2 regions of the Marinobacter shengliensis genome follow, and region 1 is predicted to be linked to the other one. Evidence: predicted binding sites of a transcription regulator. Region 1 holds the regulator's gene; the other holds the start of a gene.
What was found. The regulator LexA, encoded in region 1, represses DNA repair genes until DNA is damaged. The targets are predictions, from matches to a motif close to CTGTNTNNNNANACAG.

Region 1 (3,413 bases):
TGAAATGCAGCTATTACGGGGAGCCCAGGGGAGGAGAAATTTGCGCGCAAAAATGATAGACTCTGGCGGTTGTTCTAATTGGACTCTTGAACGCTCACGTAGTGCGGGTGGTAGATGGCATCACAATGGTACTCACTGGTAGCCCAAAAGCTTTTTCTGGCCAACACCTTACTCGCCAGGCTTGAGTCGGACACCAAGCGCTCCGCTGCGGAAACGGAAGCGCTGTCTCAGGGCTCCGCCGAGCTCCTGCTACGGGCAAGGCGAACGCTGCTGGTGATGATTGCGCGATACCATCAGCACAAAGCCGAAAAACCGCAGACACTGGCAGAACTGGAAACACTGTTTCCTTACGAGGTACACGAGACCCGGCTTTTGAGAGAACTGGCGGACACATCGGGAAGCTGGTGGAACCATCTTGATCAGGTTGAATCGGCTTTGAGCCAGCCTCCGACCACACGCAAGAATGTTACCGAAGAGAATATCATCGCGGTTTCAGTCGAACAGGGCCCGGACCGGTCCGCCGCCACACTCAGAAAGACCCTGACGGCCATGACTGAACTGGCCAAACGGCTTGAGGAACAACACAGCGAGTGGTAGCCCCACCCTGTTGGTTAAATTCCCACACCGAATCGAATACACCAAGACAAAGGTTGAACGAATGTCACCATCGTTTTTTGAAATCGTACAACTTGCCAATGGCGACTACGCCTTGCGCCGCATTGATGACGACGCAGCGCCGTTGGTGCGCATTTCCTTCTCGCAGGAGGCCAGGGAAATGATGGAAGACCGTGACATGAGCGTAGCCAAGGCGATGATTGCGGCAGGGATTGAGGCCGCCGGCAATATCGCACACGATATTGACTGGGACGATGACGACAATGATCTGGCCGAACCCCAGCCCCAATACACCCTCCACTGAACTCCTTTACCGATGACGCAGCACCACGCCGTGGCTGCTACCTTGCGCCGAAGCCTTTTGAAGGGACTCAAAGGCTGAACGCCCGAGCTTGTTAGTCCAGAGCACCACCGCATGACAGGTACCGGCACTCAAAGCACGCTCAGCCAGCTGCTGTGCTGAGTAATCGTTGGTTGAGCGCAATACCAGCAACTCACTGGCCACAATACCGTGCATTTTCTGCCACTTGCCAACCAGGGACTGTGGCGGGTCAATCAGTGCCAGCCAGCGCTTCTCCTGGTTCAGCTGGGTGAGCATAGGGAGCAGCAACTGGACGTTCTCTACCTGGCCTTCAGGAAGAATAATTTCCGTCACGTTACCGCCAAAATCCCTGGTTCCCCGACCGACGTCTGACGATGAGTGAAGGGCTGTGGACCGTGCTTTTCCTGTAGACACCGTGCGGGCGGGCATGATGGCCGCCGGCTGGAACGCCATGTTCTGAGTGAAGCTTAACTGTTCCATTGCTCACCTACCTGCGCTAATCGTTTCTTATTGCTGGTTATCAATGCAAATCTGATCGGCGGATCACGCCCACACCCAGACCTTCGATAAACAACTCCTGTTCGGCCAGATCAATTTCAATCGGGGCAAACTCTTCGTTTTCCGCAATCAACCAGACCTTTGAGCCGTCCCTGCGAAACCGCTTTACCGTCACTTCTTCACCAACCCTGGCCACAACCACCTGCCCGTTATGGACATCCTGAGTGCGATGTACTGCGAGCAAATCACCGTCGAGAATGCCAATGTCTTTCATGCTCATGCCGCGCACCCGGAGCAGGTAATCGGCGGATGGCGAGAAAAATTCCGGCTGCAAAGTGCAGTGCTCTTCAATGTGTTCCTGGGCGAGAATCGGGCTGCCCGCCGCAACCTGGCCGACAACCGGTAACCCCGGGTCCTGCTCCACTTCCGGCAGTCGAATCCCCCTGCTGGCACCGGGCACCATTTCGATGGCGCCTTTCCTGGCCAGGGCCCGCAAGTGCTCCTCTGCCGCATTGGCGGAGCGGAACCCCAGTTCGGCAGCGATTTCTGCCCGCGTTGGCGGGTAACCGGTTTCGTCTACGTACCGCCGGATGATATCCAGCACCTGGGACTGTCGCGCGGTCAGCTTCATGCATGTACTCCGGGTTTTTCATCCTGGTTTTATATACAGTGATTTGACTATATACAGTGTTTTATCCAGTGTAAAGCCCGATTGAAATTTTCTGTCATGTAATCGGGCCGCTGCATATCGGTGTGTTATGGTTTAAGTCCGCGAATTATATGGATGCAAGGTGCCAATGAATTCGACAGAGCGTTGTGCGATGCCGGAGCGGCTTCGTAATCATCAAGGAGAAGAGCGTAGAGTTGGCGTGGAGATTGAACTCTCCGGCCTGGGCTACGATGAGCTGGTCGAGCATGTCGCCCGCCTGCTCAAAGGCACCCCAGAGCTGGAGTCGCGTTATGTCAGCCGCCTGGAGACTGACGCCGGAACCTTCACCATTGAGCTGGACTCTGACCCCGTGAAGGATCTTGACCTGGCGGACGAACGCCTGCCCGAGTCAATCCGCGAACTGGGCACCCACGCCATGGATGTCATCGATTTTGCCGCCGAGCGCATTGTGCCTCTTGAGATTGTCGGCCCACCTCTGCCCTTTTTCAGACTGGGTCTGATCGAAGAACTGGTAGACGAGCTGCGCGACCTTGGCGCGGAAGGCAGCCGGGAAGCGATTTACTTTGCTTTCGGCCTGCAACTCAATCCCGAACTGCCGGACCTGGAACCCGCAACCATTGTCACCTACCTGCAGGCCTTCGCGGCACTTTATGACTGGCTCAAATCCCGGCATCAGATTGACATAAGCCGAAAATTTACCACTTACATCGAGCCCTGGAGCAGCCGTTACACGGATATGCTGATGGCGGAAGATTATGCTCCCGACCAGGCCTCGCTGATGAAAGACTACCTGAACTTCAACCCAACGCGGAACAAGGCCCTGGACCTTCTGCCACTGTTTGCACACCTGGATTCAGAGCTGTTGCAAGACTATGTGGACGACCCGAGAATCAAGAGCCGGCCGACTCTGCACTACCGGTTACCCGATTGCGATATCGACAACCCCCGATGGCATTTTTCCACGGTCTGGAACGACTGGGTGGTACTGGAGCGAATCGCAAACCATCCAGAGCACCTGAAAGAACTCAGGGAACTGTTCCGCGAAGCCCGGAAATTCAGTTTTCGCAATCTCACCCGCTCATGGCGCGACACCACGGAACAATGGCTTAAACAGCGCGGTTATGTCTGAGACCTCAGAAGCACCAGAATCGCCGGGGATCACCATTGGCATCAGCGGCCCCGCCAGGCGCAGCACCGCCCACAGACTGATCAATCTGGGCCTGCGGCTGCATGGCGCCCACACGCACTACATTCGCCCCGGATCCAGCACGGACGTCTCCCTGCTCGATGGCCTGGTGCTGTCTGGCG
Region 2 (3,413 bases), 2.1 Mb from region 1:
GCTGGTTCGTCATTGCTGTTGCGGCCCAGTTTGGTAACAAACTGTACGGCCGGCATGCTCAGCTGTGCAAGCTCCTGAGCAATTCGCTGATCCAGTTCCGCCGCTGCCTGCTCCCGCTTGGCCGTTAATTGCCCGGCCAGTTCATCAAACCGTTTGCGCAGGGATTGCTGCTCTGCCTCAAGCTGCTCGAGGCTGCCTTTGCCGCCATCCAGTTCTGCCAGTTCGTTCGACAGGCGTTGGTGCAGTTCCGGCAATTCCTCCGGTGTGATGCGGTGCTTTCGAGCCATCTGATAAATGGCGCTCAGGCGTTCCTCGACCTCGGTCAGCCGTGCGGGGTCTGCTTCGTAGTCTTCAACAAAATGCCGAAGGTTGTCCCCGGCTTCTGAAATCTGGATCTGTGCTTCGGTCAACATCTGGATGGTGTCAGCCAGTGCCGGCACATCCACTGGGAGTTGCTCCAGTTGCTGAAGTGCCTGACGCACCAGGTCGGCGGCACTGGTTTCGTCCTCAGTGCACAGCAGGGCAGCCTGATGGCTGCTATGCAGTACCGCGTCGGCCTGGCTCAGCTGCGCTTGTTCCTGTTCAAGCGCTTCCTGTTCGCCATCGCCCAGGGCGAGCCGGTCCAGCTCCTCCACCTGGTACCGGAGCAGTTGCAGTTTTGCCTCCGCCTCGTCGGCGTTCTGGCGCCGCTGTTCCAGTTTCTGGCTGGTTCTATGCCAGGCTTTCCAGGCATCCCGGGTTTGCTCTGCCAGGTCTTCGGCGCCGGAGAATTCGTCCAGCAGTTTCCGATGAGTGTCTTTTTGCAGCAGTGACTGATGTTGGTGCTGGCTGTGAATGTCCATCAGCAAGCCGCCAAGGTCCTTGAGCTGGGAGAGTGGGCAGGGCTGGCCATTAATAAACGCTTTTGAACGACCATCCTTGCTGATGGTCCGGCGTAGGATGCAGTCGTCTTTGTCATCCAGTTCGTGTTCTTCCAGCCATTGCCGGGCAATCGGAATACGTGAGATGTCGAAGCTGGCGGTGATATCCGCTCGTTTTGCGCCGTGGCGCACGGCACCGGCATCTGCTCGGCCGCCCATGGCCAGGCTGAGGGCATCCAGAACAATGGATTTGCCGGCGCCGGTTTCACCGGTCAGGGCCGTCATGCCTTTGCTGAAATGCAGGTCGACCCGTTCGGCGATGGCGTAGTTGGAGACCATAAGTTGTGTGAGCATGCCGATAACCTCCGCTCAGGATTGGAGACTCTCTGAAAATTGTCTGGATACTGTTGATCTATACAGTTGCTGTGAATATATACAGGCTTTTTCCTGTTTGCAAACAATCGAATCGTGAAAATCTGAAAGAATGCATCGTTTGAGGTTGAAACCTGAGGGGTGGGCCCCATATCCGTTCGCAAAGTCGTATTTTCCTGCCTGTGCAAGGCGGGGCTCATTTAGCCGCAGGCCCTCGGGCCCAGGGAAAGTCATCAGGAGTTGTCATGAGTGCTGACGATAAGCGCAACGAACAAGTAGACGAGCTGAACGAGGCAGTAAACGCCACAGAAGAGCAGGGCGAAGCAGAAACCGCCGGTGCTGAAGAAGGTTCCGAACTGGAATTGCTGAAGGCGCAGTTGCAGGAATACCAGGACCAGGCGCTGAGGGCCCAGGCTGAGATGCAGAATGTGCGTCGTCGAGCCGAAATTGATGTGGAAAAGGCCCACAAGTTCGCTCTGGAAAAGTTTGTGAAAGAGCTTCTTCCGGTGGCGGACAGCCTTGAAAAGGCAGTGGAAAGTACTGAAGGACATGAAAATGCGGGTGAGCTGGTTGGCTCCATTCGCGAAGGCGTGGAAATGACTTTGGGCCTGTTCATGAACGGCCTCAAGAAATTCAACGTTGAACAGGTGAACCCGGTGGGTGAACCGTTCGATCCGCAACAGCACGAGGCGATGTCTATGGTGCCCGCGCCAGATGCCGAGCCGAATAGCGTGGTTGCCGTGGTGCAGAAGGGCTACCTGCTGAACGGTCGCGTGGTTCGTCCCGCCATGGTGGTTGTGGCTAAGGCCGAAGATGCACCAAAAATCGACGAGCAGGCTTGAAAAGCCGATTAAAGCGCCAATATAGCGATTAAACAGCGACAGTCAGGGCAAACCTCCCTGGGACAGCATTCAGAAAGATTTGGAGTGATTCGATGAGCAAGATTATTGGTATCGACCTGGGAACCACCAACTCCTGTGTGGCCATCATGGATGGTGACAAGGTAAAGGTTATTGAAAACGCTGAGGGTGATCGTACTACTCCCTCCATTATCGCGTACACCGACGATAACGAGACCCTGGTTGGTCAGTCCGCCAAGCGCCAGGCGGTCACCAATCCCCATAACACCCTGTACGCCATCAAGCGTCTGATCGGTCGTCGTTTTGAGGACGATGTGGTTCAGAAAGACATCAAGATGGTGCCCTACAAGATCACCAAGGCCGACAACGGCGATGCCTGGGTTGAAGTAAAGGGCCAGAAGATGGCACCGCCCCAGATCTCTGCAGAAGTTCTGAAGAAAATGAAGAAGACTGCAGAAGACTACCTGGGCGAGAAGGTAACGGAAGCAGTGATTACCGTGCCGGCTTACTTCAATGACAGCCAGCGCCAGGCCACCAAAGACGCGGGCAAGATCGCCGGTCTGGAGGTGAAGCGGATCATCAACGAGCCGACCGCGGCTGCCCTGGCTTATGGCCTGGACAAGAAGAGCGGTGACCGCACAGTTGCTGTATACGATCTGGGTGGTGGTACTTTCGACCTCTCCATTATTGAAATTGCCGATGTCGACGGCGAGCATCAGTTCGAGGTTCTGGCCACTAACGGTGACACCTTCCTGGGCGGTGAAGACTTCGACCTGAAGGTCATCGAGTACCTGGCAGACCAGTTCAAGAAAGACAGTGGCATCGACCTGCGCGGCGATTCCCTGGCCATGCAGCGCCTGAAGGAAGCCGGTGAGAAAGCGAAGATCGAGCTGTCCAGCAGCCAGCAGACAGACGTGAACCTGCCGTACATCACTGCAGACGCGTCTGGGCCCAAGCACATGAACGTGAAGCTGACCCGCGCCAAGCTGGAAAGCCTGGTGGAAGATTTGGTTCAGCGCAGCCTGGAGCCCTGTAAAGTCGCCCTGCAGGACGCCGGCATGAAGGCGTCTGAAATCGACGAAGTTATCCTGGTGGGTGGTCAGACCCGTATGCCGCTGGTGCAGGAAAAGGTAAAAGAGTTCTTCGGCAAAGAAGCCCGTAAAGACGTGAACCCGGACGAAGCCGTGGCCATGGGTGCTGCCATCCAGGCGGCTGTTCTTTCCGGTGACGTGAAAGACGTGTTGCTGCTGGACGTAACCCCGCTGACCCTGGGCATTGAAACCATGGGTGGCGTGGCGACGCCGCTGATCGACAAGAATAC

Region 2: the regulator LexA is predicted to act here: its motif matches at 1,284-1,299, upstream of recN (DNA repair protein RecN).

Annotation. Positions count from the first base shown of each region.
Region 1 covers NZ_AP028062.1:1,573,743-1,577,155, reverse strand. Annotated here, with positions in the region: gene QUE75_RS07175 (DUF6586 family protein) at 115-597, shown strand; gene QUE75_RS07170 (hypothetical protein) at 659-919, shown strand; gene QUE75_RS07165 (cell division inhibitor SulA) at 926-1,417, opposite strand; gene lexA (transcriptional repressor LexA) at 1,458-2,066, opposite strand; gene QUE75_RS07155 (amidoligase family protein) at 2,233-3,234, shown strand; gene QUE75_RS07150 (gamma-glutamyl-gamma-aminobutyrate hydrolase family protein) at 3,227-3,413, shown strand, end outside.
Region 2 covers NZ_AP028062.1:3,643,408-3,646,820, reverse strand. Annotated here, with positions in the region: gene recN (DNA repair protein RecN) at 1-1,214, opposite strand, end outside; gene grpE (nucleotide exchange factor GrpE) at 1,478-2,074, shown strand; gene dnaK (molecular chaperone DnaK) at 2,167-3,413, shown strand, end outside.